DNA from 4 places in the Bradyrhizobium sp. USDA3516 genome. Region 1 is predicted to be linked to each of the others. Evidence: predicted binding sites of a transcription regulator. Region 1 holds the regulator's gene; each other region holds the start of a gene.
What was found. The regulator PhoB, encoded in region 1, activates phosphate uptake and scavenging genes when phosphate is short. The targets are predictions, from matches to a motif close to TGTCATNNANCTGTCAT.
Positions count from the first base shown of each region.

Region 2: AC24YW_RS05380 (inorganic phosphate transporter) is a predicted target of PhoB. The motif match lies at 4,182-4,198, and genes of this name have one in related genera.
Region 3: AC24YW_RS06140 (YdcH family protein) is a predicted target of PhoB. The motif match lies at 5,670-5,686, and genes of this name have one in related genera.
Region 4: AC24YW_RS02095 (DUF47 domain-containing protein) is a predicted target of PhoB. The motif match lies at 2,960-2,976, and genes of this name have one in related genera.

Region 1 covers NZ_JBYGYN010000002.1:856,604-863,976, forward strand. The annotation lists gene AC24YW_RS09915 (Hsp33 family molecular chaperone) at 1-543, opposite strand, end outside; gene argF (ornithine carbamoyltransferase) at 722-1,657, opposite strand; gene AC24YW_RS09925 (acetylornithine transaminase) at 1,657-2,865, opposite strand; gene AC24YW_RS09930 (GcrA family cell cycle regulator) at 3,324-3,836, shown strand; gene phoB (phosphate regulon transcriptional regulator PhoB) at 4,093-4,800, opposite strand; gene phoU (phosphate signaling complex protein PhoU) at 4,823-5,539, opposite strand; gene pstB (phosphate ABC transporter ATP-binding protein PstB) at 5,551-6,372, opposite strand; gene pstA (phosphate ABC transporter permease PstA) at 6,369-7,214, opposite strand; gene pstC (phosphate ABC transporter permease subunit PstC) at 7,219-7,373, opposite strand, start outside.
Region 2 covers NZ_JBYGYN010000001.1:1,120,557-1,127,929, forward strand. The annotation lists gene AC24YW_RS05360 (Y-family DNA polymerase) at 1-605, opposite strand, end outside; gene AC24YW_RS05365 (ImuA family protein) at 502-1,290, opposite strand; gene AC24YW_RS05370 (putative DNA modification/repair radical SAM protein) at 1,452-2,687, shown strand; gene AC24YW_RS05375 (UdgX family uracil-DNA binding protein) at 2,687-4,129, shown strand; gene AC24YW_RS05380 (inorganic phosphate transporter) at 4,247-5,875, shown strand; gene AC24YW_RS05385 (M20 aminoacylase family protein) at 6,073-7,245, opposite strand.
Region 3 covers NZ_JBYGYN010000002.1:48,325-55,697, forward strand. The annotation lists gene AC24YW_RS06125 (glycerol-3-phosphate dehydrogenase) at 1-1,206, opposite strand, end outside; gene AC24YW_RS06130 (sensor domain-containing protein) at 1,241-3,925, opposite strand; gene AC24YW_RS06135 (NAD(P)/FAD-dependent oxidoreductase) at 4,128-5,252, shown strand; gene AC24YW_RS06140 (YdcH family protein) at 5,399-5,581, opposite strand; gene AC24YW_RS06145 (YdcH family protein) at 5,913-6,119, shown strand; gene AC24YW_RS06150 (hypothetical protein) at 6,240-6,458, shown strand; gene AC24YW_RS06155 (hypothetical protein) at 6,480-6,731, shown strand; gene AC24YW_RS06160 (GGDEF domain-containing protein) at 6,746-7,373, opposite strand, start outside.
Region 4 covers NZ_JBYGYN010000001.1:386,891-394,263, reverse strand. The annotation lists gene AC24YW_RS02110 (ABC transporter substrate-binding protein) at 1-952, shown strand, start outside; gene AC24YW_RS02105 (branched-chain amino acid ABC transporter permease) at 1,028-1,891, shown strand; gene AC24YW_RS02100 (branched-chain amino acid ABC transporter permease) at 1,894-2,862, shown strand; gene AC24YW_RS02095 (DUF47 domain-containing protein) at 3,018-3,662, shown strand; gene AC24YW_RS02090 (anion permease) at 3,672-4,676, shown strand; gene sugE (quaternary ammonium compound efflux SMR transporter SugE) at 4,669-4,983, opposite strand; gene AC24YW_RS02080 (peptide chain release factor 3) at 5,172-6,794, shown strand; gene AC24YW_RS02075 (hypothetical protein) at 7,008-7,373, shown strand, end outside.

The DNA.
Region 1 (7,373 bases):
GACCGCCAGGCGCACGCGCGTCGGGATCTGCTCGGAGCGCAGGAAATATTCGTGGGCGGCGTCTTCCAGGCTGCCGCCGTCGAGCGCAACCAGGCCCTGGTAGCGGCTCATGTCGGGGCCCTGGTCGATGGTCATGGCGAGATGGCCGCGGCCGAGCAGCGTGCCGGAATCCTTCGCCGTGCCCAGGCGCGCGGCGTCGAAGCGCGCATAGGCACGCAGGCGGTCCGGGGCCTTGTAGTCGACCACCAGGAACGACACCGGGCCGTCGGTCTGGGCCTGAAGAATGAAGCGGCCCTCGAATTTCAGGGCCGAGCCGAGCAGCGTCGTCAGCACGATGGCCTCGCCGAGCAGCTTGCCCACGGCTGCGGGATAATCGTGCTTGGTGAGGATGTCGTCGAGCGCAGGACCAAGCCGCACCAGGCGCCCGCGCACGTCGAGCGCGTCAACCTCGTAAGGCAGCACGGCGTCATCGATCGGAACCGATGATGGCGCGCGAACCGGGCCTTCAGGCCCGGTCTTCATGTCAGGAGATTGGGAAACCATGGCGCATTATCTGGGGTCGGTGGACGGAAATGGAAGGGCGCTGGGTGGTGCGTTCCGGATGCAGGTGGGTTCTGAGAAGCCACCTCAAGATCGAGGTCGTCCCGGATCGGCGCGCACTTGTGGCGCGCTTGTCCGGGACGACAGTCGTTTTGACGCGGCAGCCGGGCCGCCAGCGCGGCTACTTCACCGCGTCGAAGCACCAGGCCAAAATGCCCTTCTGCGCGTGCAGGCGGTTTTCGGCCTCGTCGAACACGACGGATTGCGGGCCGTCGATCACCTCATCGGTGACTTCCTCGCCGCGATGGGCCGGCAGGCAATGCATGAACAATGCGTCCGCCTTGGCCAGCGACATCAGCTTGCCGTTGACCTGGTAGGGCTTCAGCACATTGTGGCGGTGCTCGCCCTCCTTGTCGCCCATCGACACCCAGGTGTCGGTGACGACGCAATCGGCGCCGCGCACGGCGGCCTCAGGATCGGTGCCGAGCACGATCGGCGCGCCCGTCGCCTTGATCCAGTCGCGCATGGCCTTTTTCGGTGCGAGCTCCGGCGGCGTTGCGACATTGAGCTGGAATTTGAAGCGCTCGGCGGCATGGGCCCAGGACGCCAGCACGTTGTTGTCGTCGCCGGTCCAGGCCACCGTCTTGCCCTCGATCGGGCCGCGATGCTCCTCATAGGTCATGAGGTCGGCCATCACCTGGCAGGGATGCGAACGCCGCGTCAGGCCGTTGATGACGGGCACGGTGGCGTTGGCCGCGAGCTCCAGCAGCGCATCGTGATTGAGGATGCGGATCATGATGGCATCGACATAGCGCGACAGCACCCGCGCGGTGTCGGCGATGGTCTCGCCGCGGCCGAGCTGCATCTCGGCGCCGGTGAGCATGATCGCCTCGCCGCCGAGCTGGCGCATGCCGACGTCGAACGAGACGCGGGTGCGGGTCGAGGGACGCTCGAAGATCATCGCCAGCGTCTTGCCTTCGAGCGGCCTGACCGGCTGCTGCGCCTTCTGCTTCGCCTTCATGGCGGAAGAGGCGGCGAGCATGCTCTTGAGCTCCGACAGCGGCAGCTCGTTGATGTCCAGGAAATGCTTGGGAGCTTTGTTGGGCGTCGTGCTCATCAGCTTGCCGCCCGCTTGGTCTGGCTGGAGGAGATCGCAGTGCAGGCGCGCTCTAACCGGCCGACGCTGTCCTCGATCTCCGCTTCGGTGACGATCAAAGGCGGCAGGAAGCGCACGACATTGTCGCCGGCCCCGACGGTGAGCAGCTTTTCGGCGCGCAGCGCCGCGACGAGATCGCCCGAGGGCACCACGGCCTTGATGCCGATCAGGAGGCCCTCGCCGCGCACCTCGCTGACGACATCGGGATGACGATCGATTACCGAGGCGAGCTTCTGCTTGAGCAGCAGCGACATCTTCTGCACGTGGTCGAAGAAGCCGGGCTTGAGCATGACGTCGAGCACAGCGTTGGCGGCCGAGATCGCGAGCGGATTGCCGCCGAAGGTCGAGCCGTGCGAGCCAGGGCCCATGCCTTCTGCCGCGTCCGCGGTCGCCAGCACCGCGCCGATCGGGAAGCCGCCGCCGAGCGCCTTGGCGAGCGACATCACGTCCGGTGTGACGCCGGTGCGCTTGTAGGCAAAGAGCTCGCCGGTGCGGCCCATGCCGGTCTGCACCTCGTCGAAGGCGAGCAACAGGCCGCGCTCGTTGCAGAGTTCGCGCAGCGCCCTCAAGAAGGCGTGAGGTGCGGCACGAACGCCACCCTCGCCCTGGATCGGCTCGATGAGAATGCCGGCGGTGTGCGGGCCGATCGCTTTCTTCACGGCATCGAGGTCGCCATGCGGCACCTGATCGAAGCCGTCCATCGGCGGACCGAAGCCCTCGAGATATTTCGCAGACCCGGTGGCGGCGAGCGTCGCCAGCGTGCGGCCATGGAAGGCACCCTCGAAGGTGATCATGCGGTAACGTTCCGGATGCCCCTTCGAGAAATGATGGTGGCGCACCAGCTTGATCACGCCCTCCAGCGCCTCGGCGCCGGAATTGCAGAAGAACACGAAGTCCGCGAAGCTCTCGTTGCAGAGGCGGCTCGCGAGCTTCTCGCCGTCAGGGCTCTGGAACAGGTTCGACATGTGCCAGAGCTTGGTCGCCTGCTCCTGCAACGCCTTGACGAGCGCGGGATGGGCGTGGCCGAGCGCATTCACCGCCACGCCCGAGGTGAAATCGAGATAGCGCTCGCCATTGGTCGCGATCAGCCAGCAGCCTTCGCCGCGCTCGAAACCGAGGTCGGCCCTGGCGAAAACGGGGAGCAAATGCGGCGCTGCGCTGTTAGTCATGACGTCACTTAAATGTTGCGGACCGTGTGAGACATGCATTGGGCAACGCACCATCGACCGGCCCCGGAAAACGAAACGTGCCGCCTTTTAAGGGCGGCACGTGTCACTATCTTATGCCTGGCAAGACGGGTGTCAATGCCGCCCGGAAAGCCTCGCGAAACACTGATTCCGTAGTCTTGCGGTGCCGATTTTGCGGGTTTTTCACCACGGAACATGTGGAAGCGAGTCGGCGGACTCTTGCGCGGGAGTCACGCCATATTGTAGCGTTTGGGCTGTCAGATACGACATCTCGTGCAGCAGTTCTGATCCCAGAAGTCCTCATGTACCGGCGTAAACGTTCGGGCGTCTTGAGCGCGCCCGGCGAGCCTTAAGGGATTCTGACGGCACGGGTTTTTCAAGGCTAAGCATTCGCTGCGAAGCCCCCAGGATGGCTGGCGCGCAGCGAGGGAAAGGGTGCAATGACGGTTTTGACCTGGTCCGATGATCGCGTCGAGCAGCTGAAGAAGCTCTGGGAGGCCGGACTTTCGGCCAGCCAGATCGCAGCGGAGCTCGGCAATGTGACCCGCAATGCCGTGATCGGCAAGGTGCACCGGCTCGGCCTGTCCGGCCGCGCCAAGAGCCCTTCATCGGCAGCGCCGCGGCCGCGCAAGGCACGGCCCGCACAGCACATGATGCGGGTGACCCGCCCCGTCGCGCGCGGCAACACCGCGCTGGCGCAGGCCTTCGAGGTCGAGTTGGAAGCCGAGCCGGTGACCTACGACAACGTGGTGCCGATGAGCCAGCGGCTGTCGCTGCTGGAATTGAACGAGGCGACCTGCCACTGGCCGGTCGGTGATCCCTCGAGCCCGGATTTCTTCTTCTGCGGCGGCAAGGCGCTCTCAGGCCTGCCCTACTGCGCCCAGCATTCGCGCGTGGCCTATCAGCCCGCAGCGGACCGCCGTCGCGCAGCCCCGAAGCCGGGCACGCGGTGAGTTTGTTGATCTAGCTGATCGCAGCCGTCACACGTTGACGGCTCCACCAACTCGGTGTCATCCCCGCGCACGCGGGGATCATTACCACAGGGCGCAATTGTTGCGCGAGATGGTCACTCCGAGTCTTCGCCAAACGAGGTGCTGTGGTCGATCGCGACGAGCGCTCGCGCTGAGATCCCGGGTTTGCGCTCCGCGCGCCACGGGATGACGGCCGGGATCGTAGCGGTAGTCCGCCAAATCCCCCGGCCTCCAAATCTTACGTCTGCTCAGCCTTCGCGAAGCGATCGTCCAGCGCGTAGCCGGCGCCGCGCACGGTGCGGATCGGGTCCTGCTCGCGGCCGAGATTGAGCAGCTTGCGCAAACGGCCGATATGGACGTCGACGGTGCGCTCGTCGATGTAGATGTCGCGGCCCCAGACGCTGTCGAGCAGCTGCTCACGCGAGAATACGCGGCCGGGATGCTCCAGGAAGAACTCCAGCAGACGATATTCCGTCGGGCCGAGATCGATCGGCCGGCCCGAGCGCGCCACGCGGCGCTTGTCGCGGTCGAGCTCGATGTCGCCATAGGCGAGCACGGTGGCGAGGCGCTCGGGGCTCGCGCGCCTGAGCAGGCCCTTCACACGCGCGAGCAGCTCCGGCACCGAGAACGGCTTGACGATGTAATCATCCGCGCCGGTGGCAAGCCCACGTACCCTCTCGCTCTCCTCGCCGCGCGCGGTGAGCATGATGATCGGCAGCTGCTTGGTCTCGGGGCGGGTCCGAAGCCGCCGGCACAGCTCGATGCCCGACAGGCCCGGCAGCATCCAGTCGAGCACGATCAGATCGGGAATGTGCTCCTTGAGGCGGGTGTCGGCGTCATCGCCGCGCATCACCGTCTCGACGTCATAGCCGTCGCCTTCGAGGTTGTAGCGAAGAAGCTCGGTGAGAGCTTCCTCGTCCTCAACCACCATAATGCGTGCGCCCATGTGGTCGTAGCTCCTTAAGTCGTCAGGTATTCGGCACCGTCGTGGCGAAGGTCGTCATGTCGCCCTTCGGCCGCTTGTCGGTGATCGCCTGGCCCTCGATCATGTAGAACACGGTCTCGGCGATGTTGGTGGCGTGGTCGCCGATCCGCTCGATGTTCTTGGCACAGAACATCAGGTGGATGCAGAACGAGATGTTGCGCGGATCCTCCATCATGTAGGTGAGGAGCTCGCGGAACAGCGAGGTGCAGATGGCGTCGACTTCCTCGTCGCCCTTCCACACCGCCATCGCCGCCGGCAGGTCGTGCGCGGCGTAGGCATCCAGCACGCTCTTGACCTGCTGCTGCACGAGGTCGGTCATGTGCTCCAGGCCGCGGAACAGCTTGAGCGGATGGAAATCCGTCTCCAGCGCCGCGACGCGCTTGCCCATGTTCTTGGCGAGATCGCCGATGCGCTCGAGATCGGTCGCAACGCGCATGGCGCCGACGATCTCGCGCAGGTCGACGGCCATCGGCTGGCGGCGGGCGATGGTGAGCACGGCGCGCTCCTCGATGCGCTTCTGCAGCGCGTCGAGCTCGCCGTCGGTGGTGACGACGCGCTGGCCGAGCGCGACGTCGCGACGGATCAGCGCGTCGACGGAATCGACGATCATGCGCTCGGCGATGCCGCCCATCTCGGCGACCAGGCGGGTGAGCTCCTGAAGGTCGCTGTCGAAGGCCTTTACGGTATGTTCAGAACCCATGTTCCGTCTCCTCAGCCGAACCGGCCGGTGATGTAATCCTGCGTGCGCCGATCGCTCGGCGACGTGAAGATCTTGCTGGTGTCGTCGAACTCGATCAACTCGCCGAGATACATGAAGGCGGTCTTGTCGGAGACGCGCGCCGCCTGCTGCATGTTGTGGGTCACGATCGCGATCGTGTAGTTCTCGGACAGTTCCTGGATCAGCTCCTCGACCTTGGCGGTCGAGATCGGGTCGAGCGCCGAGCAAGGCTCGTCGAACAGGATCACCTCGGGCCGCACCGCGACGGTGCGGGCGATGCAGAGGCGCTGCTGCTGGCCGCCGGAGAGCGACAGGCCGGAGGCATTGAGCTTGTCCTTGACCTCGTTCCACAGCGCGCCGCCGCGCAGCGCCTTCTCGACGCGGCCGTCCATCTCGGACTTGGAGATCTTCTCGTAGAGACGAATGCCGAAGGCGATGTTCTCGTAGATCGTCATCGGGAACGGCGTCGGCTTCTGGAACACCATGCCGACCCGGGCGCGGAGCAGGTTGAGATCGAGCTTGGGGTCGAGGATGTTGGTATGGTCGAGCAACAGCTGACCGTCTGCGCGCTGGCCCGGATAGAGGTCGTACATCCGGTTGAAGATGCGCAGCAGGGTGGACTTGCCGCAGCCGGACGGGCCGATGAACGCCGTGACGCGGTTGGTGCCGAGCGTCAGGTTGATGTTCTTCAGCGCGTGGTGGTCACCGTAGTAGAAGTTGAGGTTGCGCGCCGTGACCTTGGCGGGCGCCTCGGGCAGGGGTTGCGAGCCGGGATGAACGGTCGGTGCGCTGACGGAAACAGACATTTCACTCATTTTGCAGTCCTCTCGGCGCCAAGGATGCGCGCGCCAATATTCAGGGCAAGCACGGTCAGGGTGATCAGCAGCGCGCCGCTCCAGGCGAGTTGCTTCCAGTAGGCGTAGGGGCTCTGCACGAAGTTGTTGATGGTGACCGGCAGGTTGGCCATCGTCTTGTCCAGGCCCAGGCTGAAGAACTGGTTCGACAGCGCGGTGAACAGCAGCGGCGCGGTCTCGCCGGCGACCCGGGCGGTGGCGAGCAGCACGCCGGTGATGAGGCCGGCGCGCGCCGCACGGTACGCGATTCGCCTGATCACCAGCGAGCGCGGCAGACCCAGCGCGCTGGCAGCTTCGCGCAGCGGATTCGGCACCAGCAGCAGCATGTCCTCCGTGGTGCGCACGACGACCGGGATCACGATGACGGCAAGCGCCAGCGCGCCTGCAATCGCCGAGAAGCCGCGCATCGGCACCACCACCGCGCCATAGATGAACAGGCCGATGATGATCGAGGGTGCCGACAGGAGAATGTCGTTGATGAAGCGGATCACCGAGGTCAGCTTGTCGTTGCGGCCGTACTCGGCGAGATAGGTGCCGGCGAACAGGCCGAGCGGCGCGCCGATGCCGACACCGATCACGGTCATGATCAGCGAGCCGACGATGGCGTTGCGCAGGCCGCCCTCGGTCGATCCAGGCGGCGGCGTGTCCGCTGTGAAGACCTGGAGGTTGAGCCCGGCCAGGCCGTTGTAGAGTAGCGTGATCAGGATCAGCGCGAGCCAGGTGACGCCGAAGGCGGCGGCGGCGATGCAGAGGCCGCGGATGACGATGTCCCAGCGGCGGCGACGTGCATAGATCGGGTTCATGGCTTCACTTCCCCGCCTTGGTTTCCAGACGCATCAGCATCAGCCGCGCGGCCGCGAGCACGAAGAACGTCAGCACGAACAGCAGGAGGCCGAGCAGGATCAGGCCGGACTGGTGCAGGCCGTCGCTCTCGGCGAACTCGGATGCGATCGCCGCCGAGA
Region 2 (7,373 bases), on a different contig from region 1:
GCGCGGCGCAGGCCGGTGGTGATGGCTTCACCCGCGCCGAGCGCGGAGACCGGAAACGACCTGATCGCTTCCGCCTCGCCGCCATCGGCCACGATGGAGCCGGCTACCTGCCGCGTCAGCGTGCGGGCGCAGATCGAGGTGCCCGCGATCGCCGCGCTGACGGCAAAGCCTTGGCGGCCCAATGCGCGGACCAATGTCCGCAACAATGTGGCCTCGCCGCCGAACAGATGCGCACAGCCGGTGATATCCAGGAACAGCCCGTGCGGCGGATCGAGCGCCACCAGCGGCGTGAAGCGGTCGCACCAATCGGCGATATCGCTGAGCGTCTTCGCATCGGCCACGGTATCGGCGTCGAACACACGCAAGTCCGGGCACATCGCCCGCGCATTGGCGAGCGGCTGGCCGATATACAGGCCGAGGCGCTCGGCGGCCTCGTCCAGCGCATGGATCACCAGCGCATTGTTGTCCTTGATGACGACGATATCGGGCTCAGGATTGGTTTTACCCAGCCCGGCGCTGCCAACGAACCGCTGGATCCTGTCGATGGGCAGGCGCGGCAGCCACAGGCTGAGGATACGTCGAGGGTTCACTGAACTGGCACTCATCACAATTCCATTCCATGATCCACCGGCCGCATGGGCCATGACGATTGCGCAAGAGCTCGGCATCGAACACCGGCGCGCCCCAGGCATTCCACACCGAGCCCGGCGGCGAATGCGCCGCACGCAGCATCCACCTGGTCTCCGCGGTCGAGGGCAGCGGCTGCGCGGCCATCCGCAGCAAGAGGCCGGTGACGCCCGAGCCTTGCGCGGCCAGCGTCAGCTTGCGGCTTGCTACCGGATCGAACTGCCTGGTCTCGCCCCAGAGCTCGAGCACGACGGCGCCGAGCGCATCGCAGGCAAGCGCGTCGGCCGAGGTGCGCAGCGCGCTCTCGACATTGGCGGCGCGCACCATCACCACACGGCGCGGATCGAGGCCGAGCTCGGATAGCCCGCTCATCGACAGCGCGCCGGTTTCGCGCTCCGAAAAATCCTGCCGCACCCACAATAGCGGCCGGCGTGCGCTCACGCGTCCCGCAAGGCCCATGACAAAGCCCGTCGCGGCCGCGCCCTGACGCCCTTCGCAAAACACCTCGTGGATCGCCGCGCGCGCGAGCCCGCCCTTCAGCGCGGCGTCGGCCGCGCCATGGCCGAGCGCGATGCGATCGTGCGGATGCACGACTTCCGCCGTCTCGATGCGCTCGATCTGGCTACGCAAGGTCGCAAGCGCGCTCATACGTGCGCCGCTCATGCTCGCCGCTCCTCAGAGGTGATTGCCGATGGCTCTCAAAAAGAGAACCAGCAGCTGGCTCATTTGTTCATGATATGTTCTAATATAAAGCTAACGGCGCCGACAGAGTCAATCGAATTGGCGCATCCAAAGATTCATGAGCGGAATCAAAGAGATCAAACATGGACGTACAACGCAAGCTGGAGATTCTGGCGGACGCCGCCAAATACGACGCATCCTGCGCCTCCAGCGGCACCGAGAAGCGGGATTCCAGCGACGGCAAGGGCATGGGCTCGACCGCGCCGGGCATGGGCATCTGCCATTCCTACGCGCCGGACGGACGCTGCATCTCGCTGCTCAAGGTGCTGCTGACCAACGCCTGCAATTACGATTGCCTCTATTGCGTCAACCGCGCCTCCTCGAACGTAGCCCGCGCCCGCTTCACCATCGACGAAGTGGTCAAGCTCACGCTCGACTTCTACCGGCGCAACTATATCGAGGGCCTGTTTCTCTCCTCCGGCATCATCCGCAGCCCCGACTACACCATGGAGCAAGTGGTGAGCGTCGCGCGAAAGCTGCGCGAGGAGCATCATTTCCGCGGCTACATCCATTTGAAGACCATTCCCGAGGCCGACGACGCGCTGATCGTGGAGGCCGGCAAATATGCCGACCGTCTTTCGATCAACATCGAGATGCCTGAGGAGACCAGTCTGCAGCAATTCGCGCCGGAGAAGGACGTGCGCGCGATCCGCCGCACCATGGGCCGGCTGCGGCTCAAGCTGGACGAGGCCGAGGAGAACCGCACAACGCAAACAAAGGCCAAGCCGCAGCGCTTTGCGCCGGCCGGCCAGAGCACGCAGATGATCGTCGGCGCAGATAGCGCCTCCGATCACACCATTCTCCACACCAGCGCCAATCTCTACGGCGCCTACCGCCTGCGGCGCGTCTATTACTCCGCGTTCAGCCCGATCCCTGATGCCAGCCGCGCCCTGCCCCTGCGGGCGCCGCCGCTGCTGCGCGAGCACCGGCTCTACCAGGCCGACTGGCTGATGCGGTTCTACGGCTTCGACGTCGGCGAGATCGTCGACGACAGTGCGATGCTGCCGCTCGACATCGATCCCAAGCTGGCCTGGGCGCTGCGCCACCGCGACCGCTTCCCGCTCGACGTCAACCGCGCCAGCCGCGAGGAGCTTTTGCGCGTGCCGGGCTTCGGCACCAGGACGGTCGAACGCATCCTCGCGACGCGGCGCACCACCACGATCCGCCTCGCCGATCTCGCGCGGCTGCATGTGCCCCGCAACAAGGCGCTGCCGTTCATCGTCCTCAGCGATCACCGTCCCTCACCGCATCGTCTCGATGCAGCCGGGCTGATCGAACGGTTCAAGCCCAAGGCAACGCAACTGGGATTTGGCTTCTGATGCAGTACATCATGCTCGACACCGAAACCGACTTCGACGGCTGGCGCAAGGCCGCGCGCAGCCTCGTGCTCCATCACGTGCCGCCCGGCGACGTCACCTGGACCGTACAGGGCCGCGAAGCCGAGCTGTTCGCACCGTCCTTGCCGTCTCCGATCCTCGAGGTGAACGACGGTACCTTCAACGTACCAGGCAAATTCGTCGAGCTCGCCAAGGCGGCGATCCTGCATCGCGATGACGAACGCTTTGCGATCCTCTTTCGCCTGCTGTTCCGGCTGAAGGACAATCACGATCTCCTCGAGGTTGCGACCGACCCCGATGTCGCGCTTGTCACGGCCATGGCGAAAGCGGTCTATCGCGACGAGCACAAGATGCATGCCTTCGTGCGCTTCCGCGAGATCGGCCGGGAACGCCAGGCGCACTACGTCGCCTGGTTCGAGCCGGAGCATCACGTCGTCGAGCTCGCCGCGCCGTTCTTCGCCAAGCGCTTCGCCGACATGCCCTGGTCGATCCTGACGCCGGACCTCTGCGCGCATTGGGACGGCCATGCGCTCTCCTTCACGCCGGGCGTCAGCAAGAGCGAGGCGCCGGGCGAAGACCGGCTGGAGGAAACCTGGCGGCGCTACTATGCCAGCATCTTCAATCCGGCCCGGCTCAAGGTGAAGGCGATGCAGGCCGAGATGCCGAAGAAATATTGGAGGAACCTGCCCGAGGCTTCGATCATTAAGCCCTTGATCGAGGACGCCGAGCGCATGACCGGCGCCATGATCGCCAATGCCGCAACCGATCCGCACAAGCCTCAGAAGCGGCCGGAGGCTCCGATGAAACGCAAGCCAGCTGCCGACGATCTCGAAGCGCTCCGCGAGGAGGCCGCGCATTGCCGCGCCTGCCATCTCTACAAGGACGCGACACAGACCGTGTTCGGCGAAGGGCCTGAGAATGCCAACATCATGCTGGTCGGCGAGCAGCCCGGCGACAAGGAAGACCTCGCCGGCCATCCCTTCGTCGGCCCGGCCGGGCAAATGCTCGATCGCGCGCTGGAGGAGGCCGGCGTCGACCGCAAGAAGGTCTATGTCACCAACGCGGTGAAGCATTTCAAATTCGTGCCGCGCGGAAAGATCCGCCTGCACCAGAAGCCGAACACACCCGAGATCCGGGCGTGCCGGCAGTGGTATGAGCGGGAAGTTTCGACAATCCAGCCGGAACTCATCGTGGCGATGGGCGCCACCGCCGCACAAAGCGTGTTCGGCAAGATCACTCCCATCGGCAAGAACCGCGGCCGGTTGATCGATCTTCCCGACGGGCGCAAAGCGCTCGTGACGGTGCATCCGTCCTATCTGCTGCGGCTGCCGGATCCCGAAGCCAAGGTGCTGGAGTATCGACGCTTTGTCGATGATCTGAAGATCGCTGCCGGCCTGCAGAAGAAGGCCGCACGGGCCGCCTGAGCACTGGCAGGACATCGACATACTGGCAGGCAAGGCGCTTTCGCGCCTTGGTTGTCATGCAGCCTTCAAATCCATCGCGGACAATGCCCTCGACCGAAAGTTAAGGGGCGTCCCGACATGACAGACGTTGCATTCGACCGCGCAGTAGCAGATCCCGCACCGATCCAGCCGGCCTCACGGCCGAATCTCGACAAGGGCTTCAACCCGCTGACGATGATCCTGTTCTTCGGCGTGCTCGCCGGGGGCCTGCTGTTCGTCGCCTACAGCATCTATGTCGACGTCAATGCCACCGGCGCGCGGGTGACGACCTATCTGCCCTACATCCTCCTCTTCATCGCGCTCCTGATCGCGCTCGGCTTCGAATTCGTCAACGGCTTCCATGACACCGCCAATGCGGTGGCGACGGTGATCTACACCCATTCGCTGCCGGCCGAGGTCGCGGTGATGTGGTCGGGCTTCTTCAACTTCCTCGGCGTGCTCTTGTCCTCCGGCGCGGTCGCCTTCGGCATCGTCTCGCTACTGCCGGTCGAACTGATCCTCCAGGTGGGTTCCAGCGCCGGCTTCGCCATGGTGTTCGCGCTGTTGATCGCCGCGATTCTGTGGAACCTCGGCACCTGGTTCTTCGGCCTGCCCGCCTCTTCCTCGCACACGCTGATCGGATCGATCATCGGCGTCGGCGTCGCCAACGCCGTCATGCGCGGCCGCGACGGCACCTCGGGCGTGGACTGGACCAAGGCGACCGAGATCGGCTACGCGCTGCTGCTGTCGCCCCTGTTCGGCTTCATCTGTGCCGCCACGCTGTTGCTCCTGCTCAAGTTCATCGTGCGCAACCCGGCGCTCTATTCCGCGCCGGAAGGCAACAAGCCGCCGCCGCTGTGGATCCGTGGCATCTTGATCGCGACCTGCACCGGCGTCAGCTTCGCACACGGCTCGAACGACGGCCAGAAGGGCATGGGCCTGATCATGCTGATCCTGATCGGCACCGTGCCGACGGCCTATGCGCTCAACCGCGCGCTGCCGGAATCGCAGGTCGTCCAGTTCCAGAAGACCTCCGATGCCGCCGCCAAGGTGATCTCGGCCAAGGGCGCCGGCCACAGCATCATCGGCGATCCCCGCCCCGCCGTGACGCAGTACATCACGCTGCGCCACATCAACGAGGGCACCTATCCCTCGCTCGCCGTGCTGGTGAAGGAGGTCGGTGATCAGGTCGCCAAATACGGCACGCTGAACAAGCTGCCTGCGGAAGCCGTCGGCAACACCCGCAACGACATGTACATGACCTCGGAAGCGATCCGCTTCCTGATGAAGGATAAGGAGAACGATCTCAACAAAGAGGAGATCGCAGTCCTGAACGCCTACAAGGGATCGCTCGACGCCGCCACCAAGTTCATCCCCAACTGGGTGAAGATCGCGGTCGCGATCGCACTCGGCCTCGGCACCATGATCGGCTGGAGGCGCATCGTCATCACGGTCGGCGAGAAGATCGGCAAGAGCCATCTCACCTACGCGCAAGGGGCGTCCGCGGAGCTCGTCGCCGCCGGCACGATCGGCGCCGCCGACGTGTTCGGCCTGCCGGTCTCAACCACGCATGTGCTGTCGTCTGGCGTCGCCGGCACCATGGCGGCGAACGGTTCGGGTCTGCAATGGTCGACGATCCGCAACCTGCTGATGGCCTGGGTGCTGACGCTGCCCTGCGCAATCATGCTGTCGGCCACGCTCTACGTGATCTTCTCGCAGATGTTCTGAAGGTGCTGCTTTCTCCCCCTCCCGTTCTTACGGGGCCGCGACCAGCTTCGCTCGCGCTGAGAGGGTTAGGGTGAGGGGCTGCTTCGGCGATCACGGTGAGAGGGGCACTCGCCGAGAGTCCCCTCACCCGGAATCCGCGCGACGCGCGCATTCCGACCTCTCCCCGCAAGCGGGGCGAGGTAAGTGAAGCACCGCCCTTACGACGCCGCGAGCTGCTCCTCGACCAGCTTCACCCAATAGGACGTGCCGTAGACGATCGCCTCGTCGTTGAAATTGTAGGCGGGGTGATGCAGGCCGGCGCTGTCGCCGTTGCCGCAGAAGATGAAGGCGCCGGGCCGCGCTTCGAGCATGTAGGCGAAATCCTCGCCGCCCATCAGCGGCGCCATGTCGTGGACATGGGCCTCGCCCGCAACCTGCGTGGCGATGCGCCGTGCCACTTCGGTCTCCGCCGCATGATTGTTCACGACCGGATAATTGCGCTTGTAGTGCAAGTCGATCTTGGCGCCGGTGATCTGCGCCACGCCCGCCACGACCTCATGCACGCGCTTCTCGACCAGCTTGCGCACGTCAGGCGACAGCGTGCGGATGGTGCCTCTCAGCGTCGCGGTCTGCGGGATGACGTTGCGGGCGTTGCCGGCGTGGAATTCGCAAATCGATACGACCGCCGATTCCAGGGGATCGACGCTGCGCGAGACGATCGACTGCAGGGCCGTGATCACCTGCGCGCCGACCAGCACGGAATCGACGCATTTGTGCGGCCGCGCGGCATGGCCGCCGACGCCCTCGATCATGATGTCGACCTCGTCGGTCGCCGCCATGATGGGGCCCGGCCGGATCGCGAACGAGCCGACCGGGATGCCCGGGCCGTTGTGCATGCCGTAGACCTGCTCGATGCCGAAGCGTTCCATCAGGCCGTCCTTGACCATGGCCGCGCCGCCGGCGCCGCCCTCCTCGGCGGGCTGGAAGATCACCACGGCATCGCCGGCGAAATTACGCGTCTCGGCGAGGTAGCGGGCCGCCCCGAGCAGCATCGCGGTATGGCCGTCATGGCCGCAGGCGTGCATCTTGCCGGGGATCTTGGAGGCGTAAGGCAGATTGGTCTGCTCCTCGACCGGCAGCGCGTCCATGTCGGCACGCATGCCGATCACCTTGAGCCCTTCGCCGGCGGGCTTGTTGCCCTTGATCACGCCGACGACGCCGGTCTGGCCGAGACCGGTCACGACTTCGTCGCAGCCGAACTCGCGCAACCGGTCCGCAACGAATGCTGCGGTGCGGTGGACATCGTACAGCAGCTCGGGATGCTGATGGATGTCCCGCCGCCAGGCCTGGATATCGGGTTGAAGGTCGGCGACGCGGTTCACGATGGGCATGGAAGGTCTCGAGCTGTTGGAAATGCAAGGTCTGTCTACCATGCAAGCGTCGGTCCACCCAACCGCCGGCAATCGGGGCCTAGCCCTGTTCACCCGGCATGGCCGGGCTTGTCCCGGTCGGCTGCGTC
Region 3 (7,373 bases), 810 kb from region 1:
CAGAAAGCGCCAGCGCTCGCGTGCGAGGTCGACCTCGGTGTCGAAACGATCCCAGGCGAAATCGCCACCGGGCAGCGCTGCACCGGCGGTCCAGCGCGGCGACATCGGGTAGAACGGCGTCAGCTTCGACACCGCCCGCTCCGCGCGCAAGCGCGAGGTGGTGACGTCGCCGCCGAACATCGTGATCAGCGGCGCCTTGCGCCGACGCGCGTGGAACAGGGTCGTGCCCTCGCGTCGCCACGCGAATGCCGGCCTCAGATTGACGCCGCAGACCGTCCGGACTACGTCGGTCGGGTCGACCCGCTCGCGGAAATAGCGGCTGGCCGCTTCGCAGAGATAACCGACGTCGGCGCCTCGCATCGCCACGATGGCGGGATCGCCGGTGAAATCATGCGTCACCGTGCCGATCAGCGTGAACTGCCGCTCGAAGGGGGATACGAAGATCAGTCGTCCGTCACTGTTCTGGAAGACGTAGACGTTGTCGGAATCGAACAGCCTGGGCACGATGATCTGGCTCATCTGCATGGCCGTCACGGCGGGCTGCGGCTGGCGCAGGACCGTCTCCGCGACGATCGAGGTCCAGCCACCACTGGTATTGGCCAGCGCCCTGGCCGTGATGGAGCGGCGGTGGCCGCGATCGACCACGGCGAGCCGCCAGACGTCGGTTCGGTCGGCGCGCACGCAGCGTGCTCCGGTCCGGATCACAGCACCACGCTCGGCGGCGTCCAGCGCCGTGAGCACGACAAGGCGGGAATCGTCGACGATGCAGTCCGAATATTCGAATGCCGTGCCGAACGGACGCTTCAGCGCGTTGCCGACCGGGTGATGGGTGATGTCGAGGGTCGCCGACCCGGGCAGGCCGCTCCGGCCGGCGAGGCCGTCATAGAGCAACAGGCCGGCCCGCAGCAACCAGGGTGGACGCTCGTCCACATGCGCGGGAATCACGAAACGCATCGGCCGGACCAGATGCGGCGCGATGGCGAGCCAGGTCCGGCGCTCGGCCAGAGCCCGGCGCACCCGCCAGAAGCCGCGGCGCTCCAGAACCGAGAGATCGCCGTGGATCAGCCGCGGTGTGGCCGACGACGCCGCGCCGCCGAGATCGCCCTGCTCGAACAGGATCACCCGCAGGCCGCGGCCCGCCGCATCGCGCGCGATGCTGACGCCGTTCAGACCGCCGCCGATGATCGCGAGGTCGTAGTCCGCCATGAAGCCGTCGAATGGGAGCGAAGCGCTCTCATCACTAGCCGGTCTTCAGCGCAAGCTCCATGACTTCGGCGCGGCCGACGAGCCCGGCATATTTGCCGATCGGCAAAGGCTTGCCGAGCAGATAGCCCTGCACGCCGTCGCAGCCCTCCTTGGCGAGGAAGGCGAGCTGGTCGACCGTCTCGACGCCCTCGGCGACGATCGACATTTCGAGGCCGTGGCCGAGGTCGATGACGGCGCGGACGATCGCCGCCGATTGCGGATTGCGGCCGAGATTGATGATGAAGGCACGATCGATCTTGATCTTGTCGAACGGGAACGCCTGGAGGTAGCTCAACGACGAATAGCCGCTGCCGAAATCGTCCATGGAAATGCGCACGCCGAGCGCCTTCAGGCGGCGCAGCAGCGCAAGGCCGCGGTCGAAATCCTCGATCAACACGCCTTCCGTGATCTCGAGCTCGAGCCGGCCGGGTGCAAGGCCCGTCTCGATCAGGATCGAATGGACGAGGCCGACCAAGTCGCCGTGCATGAACTGCGCCGGCGACAGATTGACGGCGACCTGCAGCGGCTTCGGCCATGACGCCGCCTCGCGGCAGGCCTCGCGCAGGATCCATTCGCCCATCTCGACGATGAGGCCGCTCTCCTCGGCGATGGGAATGAATTCGGCCGGCGAAACCTGGCCGCGCACCGGATGCTGCCAGCGCGCCAGCGCCTCGAAGCCGATGATCTCGCTCTCGGCGACGCTGTGGCCCGCGGCCCCCTGCGGCTGGAAGGCGAGCGAGAGCTCGCCGTTCTTGACCGCCATGGAGAGGTCCTGGTGCAGCACGCGGCGGTCGCGGATCTGCTGGTCCATCTCGGGCTGGTAGAGGCTGATCGTGCCGCGCGACTTCTGCTTGGCGCGGAACAGCGCCGCGCCGGCATTGGCCAGCAGCGAAGCGCCGTCGGTGCCGTTGTGGGGGAAGACCGACATGCCCGTGGTGATGCCGGCGCGGACCGGCCGGCCGTCGATCTGAAAGTCCTTCGCGACCGCTTCGCCGATCTGCCGCGCCAGCGCGAGGCCGGCCTCGGGCTGCTTGCCGTCGATGATCAGGCCGAACTCGTCCCCGGACAGGCGCGCCACCACGCCGCCGCGTGCGGAATCCTGGAGCCGATGGGCGACCTCGATCAGGAGCTTGTCGCCGAGCGCATGGCCGAAGACGTCGTTGACCTCTTTGAGGCCGTCGAGGTCGACGCAGAGCACGGCGAACTCCTCGCCGGTGCCCTCGCAAGCCTCGATCATCTGGGTCAGCGCCTGCAGGAAGGCGGCGCGATTCGGCAGATCGGTGAGGCCGTCGTGATAGGCCATGTGCGCCATGCGCGACTCGGTCTGCCGGCGGTCGGTGACGTCCTCGTGGGTCTTGATCAGATATTGCGGCTCGCCGGCACCATTGACCACGGTGGCGCGGCGGGTGAGGAACAGCCGCAGGCCGTCCTTGGTGGAGATCGGATGCTCCTCCGTGATCATCCCGCGCTTCCTGATCGCGGCCTCGTCGCGCGCGACGATCAGCTTGGCTTCCTTGGCGTTGAAGATGTCGGACGCGGTCAGGCCGGTGGCTTCCTCGCGCCTGCGGTTGAGGATCGTCTCCGCGCTGCGGTTGGCGAGCAGATAGCGGCCGTCCTTGACCTGCTCCACGATCAACGCAACCGGGATGTTGTCGACCACGAGCTCGAGGAACTTCTTGGTGCTCTCCAGCTCCTGCGACAGCGAGCGGCGGTCGGTGATGTCCTCGAACACCAGCAGCAGAAATCCGGGCTTGTTGGCTTCGTTACGAACTGCGATGCGGATCGAGGCGACCATGCGCCGCTCTCCACCACGCTCGACCTCGAATTCATTGCGGAATTGACCGTCCGGCGAATCGAGCGCGGCACGATCGGTCGCCTCGATGCTGGCGGCCGAGACGGGCACGAACAGCTCGCGTGCATTCTTGCCGACGACGTGATCCCGCGAGAAGCCCCAGAAGCGCTCATAGGCCGTATTCGCGAAGATATAGCGGCCGTCTTCGATGTTCTTGGCGGCGACACACGCCGGTACGTTGTCCAGCACCGTCTCCAGGAATTGCTTGGTGGAGGCGAGCTGTTGCGACAGCCTGCGCTGCTCGGTGACGTCGAGATGAGTCGCCACCGAGCCGCCGTTCGGCAGCACGAAATATTTCACCAGGATGGCCCGGCCGTCGGGCAGCTCCGTGATCAGGCCATTGGCGCTTGCCGCCTTCTGGTAGAATTCGTCATCGGTGACGCCGAGCACTCCGCGTTCGCGGCGCAGCCTCAGGATGTCGTAGCCGGTCATGTTGGGTCGGAGGTCGGATCGCGTCAGGCCATAGATCTCGAGATAGCGGTCGTTGCAGAAGATGACGCGGCGCTGTGCATCCGTCATCACCACGCCCTGGTTGAGATTGTTCATGGCGGAAGAGATGAAGGCGTTGCGCCGCAGCTGCAAACGCCTGGACCGGCGCAGTGAGGAATGGATCCACAGCCCGATCGCGGCGAGGAACGAGCAGACCACGATGCCAGCGATCAGGGTTTCCCAGATCACGCCGGGATCAAGCCTGGTGAGATCGCCCGGAACGGCAAGGCTGTCCGATGCCGCAAAGGCGCGCGCGGGCGCGCCCGTGCCGGCCAGGCATAGCAGGGCCTGCACAGCAATCGAAAGCGTGCCGCCCACGTGCCAGTTCTTCTCAGCCATCAGCCACCCGAGATTTCAACGTCGGATTGTCTGGCCTCGCGGGTTTGGATCGGGTAAACGCCTGTGCGCACAACAGAATAATGTGAAGTGAAATACGGCAATTGCCCTGACATGATAAACGCCTTCTTAACGGAAGCCCCACCTGCGCCGCCGCTCCCGGGCCATGCGCCACCGGTGCTCCCAACCGGCATCCCGCTCAACCATGGATAGGGTCGATTGCGTCGTCATCGGAGCCGGCGTGGTCGGGCTCGCGGTGGCCCGGAAGCTCGCCCAGGCGGGGCGCGAGGTGATCGTGCTCGAGGAAGCCGAGGCGATCGGCACCGTCACCTCCTCGCGCAACAGCGAGGTGATCCATGCCGGCATCTACTACCGGGCCGGGAGCTGGATGGCGCGCATGTGCGTGGCCGGCAAGCACGCGCTCTACCGCTACTGCGCCGAGCGCGGCATTCCGCACAAGAATTGCGGCAAGCTGATCGTCGCGACCAGCCCGAAGGAGACCGAGAAGCTGCAATCGATCAAGGCGCATGCCGAGGCCAACGGCGTGCTCGACATGCAGCTGCTCTCGGGCGAGGCCGCACGCGCGCTGGAGCCGGCGCTCGCCTGCGACGCCGCGCTGCTGTCCCCGTCGACGGGCATCATCGACAGCCACGCCTACATGCTCTCGCTGCGCGGCGAAGCCGAGGACGCCGGCGCGGCTTTCGCGTTTCACACCCCGCTGATCCGCGCCAAGGCGGTGGCGGGCTTCATCGAGATCGATGCCGGCGGCGAGGCACCGATGACGCTGCAATGCAGCCTCCTCGTCAACGCCGCTGGGCTGTCGGCAACTCATGTGGCGCGCAGCATCGACGGCATGCCGCTGGACCGGATTCCGCCGGCCTATCTCGCCAAGGGAAACTACTTCAGCTGCAACGCCAAGGCGCCGTTCTCGCGCCTGATCTATCCGGTGCCAGAGCCCGGCGGCCTCGGGGTGCACTTGACGCTGGACATGGCAGGACAGGCGCGCTTCGGGCCTGACGTCGAATGGATCGAGACGATCGACTACGAGGTCGATCCTTCACGCGCCGAGCGCTTCTATCCCGCGATCCGCAAATACTGGCCGACGCTGCCCGACGGCGCGCTGATGCCGAGCTATTCCGGCATCCGCCCGAAGATCGTGCCGCCGGCCGTGGCCACGCAGGATTTCTTGATGCAGGGCCCGGGCGATCACGGCGTTCCAGGCCTGATCAATCTGTTCGGCATCGAATCGCCGGGACTGACGTCCTCGCTCGCGATCGCCGATCACGTCGCCGAGCTCGCAGACATCGAGAGCGTTTCGAGAAGCGGATAAGTGTGCGCGTCGAGAACCACCGGTCCAAGCAAGAGTAAGCGCCGCGCAAACGTGTTGCACGGTGCACACCTTGCAGCAGGGATGAGCGCGAATGCTCTCATCCCCGCGTGAAGGATGTGATCAACTCTACACTGTCACGGGGGTTACTAGTGGAGCGTGTCGCCAGAGTGCTTCAGACGCTCGATCTGGTCCTTGACCATCAACTTCCGGCGCTTCAACTCAACAATTTGCAGGTCGTCTGTTGAAAGGTGCACGAGAGCTTCGTGCAATTCGTTTTCGAGAAGTTTGTGCTTCCGTTCCAATTCAACGAGATGTGCCTGAATTGTCATTCGAAACCTCCTCGGTAGGGTTGAACCTTTAGGATTCGATCCGGACGACCAAGTCTACATCACCGATTCGTCCTGTCGATGGGGTATCCGTCGTCGCAGCGTCATTTTTGAAAATTCATATGTAACGAAGCGTGACTAAGGAACCACGCCGGAAAAATCCATGATATCAATGCGCCGGCGCACCGCCGCAGCTCCTTGCAGAAAATATGTTGCGGGAGATCGGCGACGAGGGAGCGCAGATCGCTTGCGATCACGCGGCGCAAGGACGATAATTTCCACAGGGCATCCACAGCCCAGATCTCACGCCTATCGGTTTTCGGCCACCGCAGACATGACCAATGAAGATGAGCGTGAGCTCGAAGCCGAGCTCACCCGGTTGCAGCAGGAACACCGAGATCTCGATGCGGCGATCGATGCCTTGCATCAATCGCCCGCCCCCGACCTGTTGCGGTTACAGCGGCTAAAGAAGCGCAAGCTGTTGTTGCGCGACCGCATCGCGTTCATCGAAGACCAGATTACCCCCGACATCATCGCCTGAATATGTGCCGGCGCCCGCCGGATGAATCCGCTTGACTCGACTAGAACAAAAGAGGAACATTCCCGCACGCCCCCACACCTCTGAGAACGCCCGAGCACGAGCCACGAGGAGACAACGCAGATGTCGGCAACCGCCCTTCTCGACAACAGCCATTATGAACAGGCCTGCGATCAGGCGATCGCGATGTGCGACGGCAATCTGCGCAGCACCATCAAGGCGCTGATCATGGCCAACGAATATCTGGAAGCCGAGCTGGAGGAATTGCAGGCGGCGATTTCCGCCGGCTGCATTCCGGAGACCTCGCGCAGCCAGATGCGGAGCAAGAGCAGCGCCGCCTGATATCAGCATTGGAGCAACGCCATGTCGGATGTGACCTATTACGTTGCAATGCCCTTCTTGATCGATGACGACGGATCACCCGTGGCAGGCGCGGCAGAGGAATGTCAGTCCTCGACGGCGGCGCTGCGACGCGCAGAGATGCTGGCGCGCGGCGCCGGACATATCGGCGCGGTCGCGTTCAGCCGCACCGGCGACCCCATGACCGGCGAATTCGGCGACGCGACGCTGCTGCGCAAGTTCGGCAACGTGCCGGAAGATCTCGCCACCCTCTAGTAGCGCTCGCCAGACTAGCGCTCGCCGCCGACCAGCCTGATCCGCGGCTCGTGCCGGCGGCTCGCCTTGCGCACATACATGGCGGAATCCGCCTCCTCCAAGGCGCGGCCTGCAGCGGATTGCGGACCGAGCAGCGCGACGCCGGCCGAGGCGCCCGCGGTCACGTGCTGGCCGCGAAAAACGAATGACAATTCGTCGATCGCCTGCTCCAAGGCCGCGGCTTTCGCCTTGGCATCGGTCTCACTGAGATTCCAGAGCAGCAGCGCGAACTCGTCGCCGCCGAGGCGGCCGATCACGTCGGAGGCGCGGACCTGTCGCATCAACGTGGCGACGATGGCCTTGAGCACCTCATCGCCGGCGGCATGACCGAAGGAATCGTTGATCGGCTTCAACCGATCGACGTCGAGCACGATCAGCGCCCCGCTGGCGCGGTAGCGCTTCATATAGGCGATGGCGCGCGCGAGCTCGCGCTCGAAACCGCGCCGGTTGGGGATCTCGAGCAGAAAATCGGTGTCGGCGGCCGCCTCGAGCTCCGCGATCCGCAGCAGGGCTGCCTTGAGCTTGCTCCTGAGGCCGCGGATGATCGCCTTGCTGTCATCGGCAGCCGGCGCGCTGCGCAAGGCCGGTTTGGCCGCGCTCGAA
Region 4 (7,373 bases), on a different contig from region 1:
GATCGACGTCGAGAAGGTCGACATCTTCATGGATGTCCTGAACTCCGGCGTTGCGCTGGCGGTGAACAATATCGTCAAAGAGAAGAATTCGATCCTCATCAACACCGGTGCGGCGACGTCGGATCTCACCAACGCGCAATGCTCGCCGAACACGGTCCACTGGGTCTATGATACCTATATGCTGGCCAACAGCACCGGGCAGGCGCTTGTGAAGGCGGGCGGCGACACATGGTATTTCCTCACCGCGGACTACGCCTTCGGCCATGCCCTCGAGCGCGACACCGCCGCGGTCGTGGTGAAGTCGGGCGGCAAGGTGATCGGCAACGTCAAGCATCCGCTGAATACTGCAGATTTCTCGTCGTTCCTGCTTCAGGCGCAGGCCTCCAAAGCCAAGATCATCGGCATGGCGAATGCCGGCGGCGACACCACCAACACCATCAAGCAGGCGGCCGAGTTCGGCATCGTCTCGGGCGGCCAGAGGCTTGCGGGCCTGCTGCTCTTCATCACCGACGTGCACTCGCTCGGTCTGAAGGTGGCGCAGGGCCTGAACTTCACCGAGACCTTCTACTGGGACCTGAATGACGGCACCCGCGCGTTCTCCAAGCGCTTCTCCGAGCGCATGAAGAACAAGGCGATGCCTTCGATGGTGCAGGCCGGCGTCTATTCGGGCCTGCTGCACTATTTCAAGGCGCTGGAGGCGATGGGCGGCAACCCGCATGACGGCGCCAAGGTGGTCGCCAAGATGAAGGAGATGCCGACGGACGATGCGCTGTTCGGCAAGGGAACGATCCGTGCCGACGGCCGCAAGCTGCATCCGGCCTATCTGTTCGAGGTCAAGAAGCCCGAGGAATCCAAGGCGCCCTGGGATTATTACAAGCTGATCGGCACGACCCCCGGCGACCAGGCCTTCCGGCCGCTGTCGGAAAGCGCCTGTCCGCTGGTGAAGAAGTAACGGTGAACGATGCAGGCCGGCGCGCAGCGGCGCCGGCCTGTTATTGAGGAATAGAAGGGACCGGGTGCGGGATCGATGCAGGCTCTCTACGCTCAGCTACTGGTGGGACTGATCAACGGCTCGTTCTACGCGCTGCTCAGTCTCGGGCTTGCCGTCATCTTCGGCATGCTCAACATCATCAATTTCGCCCACGGCGCGCTCTACATGATGGGCGCCTTCGTCGCCTATTTCCTGTTGAACCTCGGCGGCATCAATTATTGGTGGGCGCTGCTGCTGGCGCCGATCATCGTCGGCATCTTCGGCATGATCCTGGAACGGACCATGCTGCAATGGCTGACCGGGCTCGATCATCTCTACGGCCTGCTCCTGACCTTCGGCATCGCGCTGATCGTGCAGGGCGTGTTCCAGAACTATTTCGGCTCCTCGGGCCTGCCTTACGCCATTCCCGACCAGCTCAGGGGCGGCATGAATCTCGGCTTCATGTTCCTGCCGATCTACCGCGGCTGGGTCGTCGTGTTCTCGCTGGCGGTGTGCCTTGCGACCTGGTTCCTGATCGAGAAGACGCAGCTCGGCGCCTACCTGCGCGCCGCCACCGAAAATCCGACGCTGGTGCGCGCCTTCGGCATCAACGTGCCGCGCATGATCACGCTCACTTACGGTCTCGGCGTCGGCCTTGCCGCGCTCGCCGGCGTGCTCTCGGCGCCGATCAACCAGGTGCGGCCGCTGATGGGCGCCGACCTCATCATCGTCGTGTTCGCGGTGGTGGTGATCGGCGGCATGGGCTCGATCATGGGCTCCATAATCACCGGCTTCGCGCTCGGCGTGATCGAGGGCCTGACCAAGTATTTCTACCCCGAGGCCTCCAACACCGTCGTGTTCGTGCTGATGGTGCTGGTGCTGCTGGTGAAGCCGACGGGATTGACGGGAAGGGCGGCCTAAAGATGACAACCCTGACGGACGACACGCTTCCTGTGACGCCGCGCGCGATGCGCGACGAGATGATCGTGTTCGCAGTGATGGCGCTGCTGCTCGCAGCGGTGCCGTTCACCGGCGTCTACCCCTTCTTCGTGATGCAGGCGCTGTGCTTTGCGCTGCTCGCCTGCGCCTTCAATCTGCTGGTCGGCTATGGCGGCTTGCTGTCGTTCGGCCACGCGATGTTCCTGGGCACGGCCGGCTATTGCAGCGCGCATGCGCTGAAGGTCTGGGCGCTGCCGCCGGAGCTCGGCATTCTCGTCGGCGTCGCCGCGGCGTTCGTGCTCTCGATCGTCACCGGCTACATCTCGATCCGCCGCCAGGGCATCTATTTCTCGATGATCACGCTGGCGCTGTCGCAGCTCCTGTACTTCATCTATCTCCAGGCCCCGTTCACCCATGGTGAGGACGGCATCCAGGGCATCCCGCAGGGACGCATGTTCGGCGTGCTCGATCTGTCCAAGCCGACGGTGCTGTACTATGTCGTGCTGGTCGGCTTCCTCGCCGGCTTCCTCCTGATCTTCCGCATCATCAACTCGCCGTTCGGCGAAGTCCTAAAGGCGATCCGCGAGAACGAGCCGCGCGCGATCTCGCTCGGCTACCGCACCGACCAGTACAAGTTCCTGGCCTTCGTGCTGTCGGGCACGCTGGCCGGCTTTGCCGGTGCGCTGAAGGTGTTCGTGGCGCAGAACGCCTCGCTGACCGACGTGCACTGGACGATGTCGGGCGAGGTCGTGCTGATGACGCTGGTCGGCGGGCTCGGCACCGTTTTCGGTCCCGTGGTCGGCGCCTTCGTGATCATCGCCATGCAGCAATATCTGGCGGGCTTCGGCCAATGGGTGACGGTGATCCAGGGCGCGATCTTCGTGGTCTGCGTGCTCACTTTCCGCCGCGGCGTCGTCGGCGAAATCGCGCATTACTTCCGACGCTCGCTCTAAGTAACTGATATTGCATCAATTTCATTGATGCATGAAAGCGGTGGATGACCCGGCTCCGCGGGCGTGAGGCGACACGCGTGCGGATCGAAAATGGTTTATGACAGGTTTATGACAGCCCTCACGGGCCTGACCATTTCCAACCGGTAGCCTACCCCATGATGCGATGGTTTCGTGCGTTCCTGCCCAGGGAAGAGCGGTTCTTCGACCTGTTCGACCGGCATGCCCAGACCGTGATCCAGGGCGCAGTCGCGCTGCAGGGCATGCTCAACGGGGGTGAGGAGACGCCGGTCTATTGCCAGCGCGTCAACCAGTTCGAGAACGACGCCGACAACATCACCCGTGAGGTGCTGACGGCGGTACGCCGCACCTTCATCACCCCGTTCGACCGCGGCGACATCAAGAACCTGATCACGTCGCTGGACGATGCCATCGACCAGATGCAGCAGACGGCCAAGGCCGTGATGCTGTTTGAGGTGCGCAGTTTCGAGCCGCCGATGCGCGAGATCGGCGGCCTCTTGATCGAATGCGCCAATCTGGTCGGCCGTGCGCTGCCGCTGATGCAGGAGATCGGCAAGAACGTCGCCATGCTGACCGCGATCACGGAGGAGCTCGGCAAGCTCGAGGGGCGGGTCGACGATCTCCACGACATCGGCCTGAAGGAGCTGTTCCTCAAGCATCGCGACGGCAATGCGATGGATTTCATCGTCGGGGTCGAGATCTACGACCATCTCGAGAAGGTGGCCGACCGCTTCGATGACGTCGCGAACGAAATCAACAGCATCGTTATCGAGCAAGTGTAGGACCTCGCCGTGGATGCCGCGTTGGGTCTTCCCGTCCTGGTCGGCTTGATCGCCGTCGCGCTGCTGTTCGATTTCCTGAACGGCCTGCACGACGCCGCCAATTCGATCGCGACCATCGTCTCGACCCGCGTGCTGCGGCCGCAATTCGCGGTGTTCTGGGCCGCGTTCTTCAATTTCATCGCCTTCCTGGTGTTCGGGCTGCACGTCGCCCAGACCATCGGCACCGGCATCATCGATCCCGCAGTCGTCGACGCCCAGGTGATCTTCGCAGCCCTCATTGGCGCCATCGTCTGGAATCTCGTGACCTGGGCGCTCGGCATCCCGTCGTCCTCCTCGCATGCGCTGATCGGCGGGCTCGTCGGCGGCGGCCTGGCCAAGGCAGGGATCTCGGCCGCGGTGTGGAGCGGGTTGTCGAAGACCGTGCTGGCGATCGTGCTGTCGCCGCTGGTCGGCTTCCTGCTCGCAATGGCACTGGTTGCGATCGTGTCCTGGGCCTCGGTGCGCTCGACGCCGTTCGCGGTCGACCGCGCCTTCCGCATCCTGCAATTCGCCTCCGCCTCGCTCTATTCGCTCGGCCATGGCGGCAACGACGCGCAGAAGACCATGGGCATCATCGCGGTGCTGCTCTATTCGCAGGGCCATCTCGGCAGCGAGTTCTCGGTTCCGTTCTGGGTGGTGCTGTCCTGCCAGGCGGCGATGGCGCTGGGCACGCTGATGGGCGGCTGGCGCATCGTCCGCACCATGGGCCTGCGCATCACGAAATTGACCCCGATGCAGGGCTTTTGCGCCGAGACGGGAGGCGCGGTGACCCTGTTCATGGCGACCTATCTCGGGGTTCCCGTCTCGACCACCCACACCATCACCGGCGCCATCGTCGGCGTCGGCGCCGCCCGCCGCGTCTCGGCCGTGCGCTGGAACGTCGCCAGCTCGATCGTCTATGCCTGGGTGATCACGATCCCGGCCTCGGCCATTGTGGCCGCGCTGACCTGGTGGGTGGTCCAGCTCGTCAGGTGACGAGCTTCAGTCCGATGATGCCGGCGACGATCAGGCCGATGCTGGCGAGGCGGAAGGCCGTCGCCGGCTCGCCGAACAGGATGATGCCGAGCGTTGCGGTGCCGACCGCGCCGATGCCGGTCCAGACCGCATAGGCGGTTCCGACGGGCAATGATTTCAATGCAAATCCGAGCAGGATGACGCTGCCCGCCATGGCCGCCAGGGTGACCGCCGACGGAACAAGCTTGCTGAAACCCTCGGTGTATTTCAGGCCGATGGCCCAGGTGATTTCGAGAAGACCGGCGACGAACAGGATGCTCCAGGCCATGACGACCCTCCATTCAAGGCAGGGGCGTCCCCGCGGCTGAGGTGCTGATGGGCAGGGGAGGCCGTCCTCACCCAGGTCTGATGTCCAAGACTGATATATCCAAGCGCCGATATGGGGCTGGCCGGAAGCATCCGCAATCACCAAATGAGGCTTGATCAGGCCCGTTTTCCCTGCCACACGCTCCCGCCATGTCCGACATCGCCACCACCACAGCCGAATCGCCGGCCCGTTCCCCGCTTGCCGCCGAGGTGGCGCGGCGGCGGACCTTTGCGATCATCTCCCATCCCGACGCCGGCAAGACCACGCTGACCGAAAAGCTGCTGCTGTTCGGCGGCGCCATCAACCTCGCCGGCCAGGTCAAGGCCAAGGGCGAGCGGCGCAATACCCGATCTGACTGGATGAAGATCGAGCGCGAGCGCGGCATCTCGGTGGTGACCTCGGTGATGACCTTCGAGTTCGAAGGCCTCGTCTTCAATCTGCTGGACACGCCGGGCCACGAGGACTTTTCCGAAGATACCTATCGCACGCTGACGGCGGTCGATTCCGCCGTGATGGTGATCGACGCGGCCAAGGGCATCGAGGCGCGCACCCGCAAGCTGTTCGAGGTTTGCCGTCTGCGCGACATCCCGATCATCACCTTCATCAACAAGATGGACCGCGAGAGCCGCGACGTGTTCGAGCTGCTCGACGAGATCGAGAAGACGCTGGCGCTCGACACCACGCCGATGACCTGGCCGGTCGGCCGCGGCCGCGACTTCCTCGGCACCTATGACGTCGTCAATGGCGGCGTGCGCCTGCTCGAAGGCGGCGGCGCCAAGACCGGCGCGGCGCAGCAGATCGCGATCGAGGAATTGGCCAAGCTCAACGCCAATCTCGACGTCTCCACCGTGAAGGACGAGCTCGAGCTCGTCACCGAGGCGTCGAAGCCGTTCGAGCTGGACGCGTTCCGCGAGGGACATCTGACGCCGGTCTATTTCGGCAGCGCGCTGCGCAATTTCGGCGTCGGCGACCTCCTGGAGGGCCTCGGCAAGTTCGCGCCCGAGCCGCGCGCGCAGGACAGCGACCAGCGCAAGGTCGAGGCCACCGATCCCAGGATGAGCGCCTTCGTGTTCAAGATCCAGGCCAACATGGATCCCAACCACCGCGACCGCATCGCGTTCGCGCGCCTCTGCTCGGGCAAGCTCAGCCGCGGCATGAAGGCCAAGCTCGTGCGCACCGGCAAGAGCATGCCGCTGTCGAGCCCGCAATTCTTCTTCGCGCAGGACCGCTCGGTCGCGGACGAAGCCTTCGCCGGCGACGTCGTCGGCATTCCCAACCACGGCACGCTGCGCATCGGCGATACGCTGACCGAGGGCGAGGATTTCAACTTCGTCGGCGTGCCGAGCTTTGCGCCGGAAATCGTCCGCCGCGTCCGTCTTACCGACGCGATGAAGGCGAAGAAGCTGAAGGAAGCGCTGCAGCAGATGTCGGAAGAGGGCGTGGTGCAGGTGTTCCGCCCGCGCGACGGCGCCCCGGCGCTGGTCGGCGTGGTCGGCGCGCTGCAGCTCGACGTGCTCAAGGCGCGGCTCGAGGCGGAATACTCGCTGCCGGTCGAATTCGAGGTCAGCGAGTTCCAGCTGGCGCGCTGGGTGTCCTCCGAGGACCGCAAGAAGCTCGACAGCTTCATCGCTGCCAACAATTCGAGCATTGCCGACGACGTCGACGGCGATCCCGTCTATCTCGCCCGCAACGAGTTCTACCTCGGCTACACCCGGGAGCGCGCCGAGGGCATCGAGTTCAGCAACGTCAAGGACGTCAAGAAGAAGGGGTAGGAGCGAGCGTTGCGCTTACCCTGCGCGGCCACACCACCGCTGTCATTCCCCGCGAAGGCGGGGAATCCAGTACGCCGCAGCCCATCGATTCAGCCACTACCGTCTCGGAGTACTGGTCGCCCGGTCGAGCCGGGCGACGACACCGGAGGTTGAACGCGAGCATTTGAACGCACGTGGACTTGACGTGTTCGTCCGCGATGCCACGTTCGCATCATGTGGCGCTACATTCTCGTTCTGATCCTGCTGACGATCCCAACGATCGCCGCCGACGCGCGGCCGCGCCAGATCAACCCGATCCCGTTCGCGCACGAGCCTTGCAGCGTGCTCGACGGCGAGCCCTGCACGCCGTCCTATTGCAGCCCGCTCGAGCCCGGCCCCTGCATCCCCGAGATCGACTATCCTTACGGCCAGAACCTCCAGCTCACGATCGAGAGCGTGCCCGCCGAGGCCGACCGCGCCAAATACCAGAAGCCCGATCACGATCTCGACACGATCGGCGACTTGTTCGCCGCGCTGCGCAGCTGCTGGTCGCCGCCATCCGACCATGCGCGCGCGGGCATGCAGATCTCGGTGCGTTTC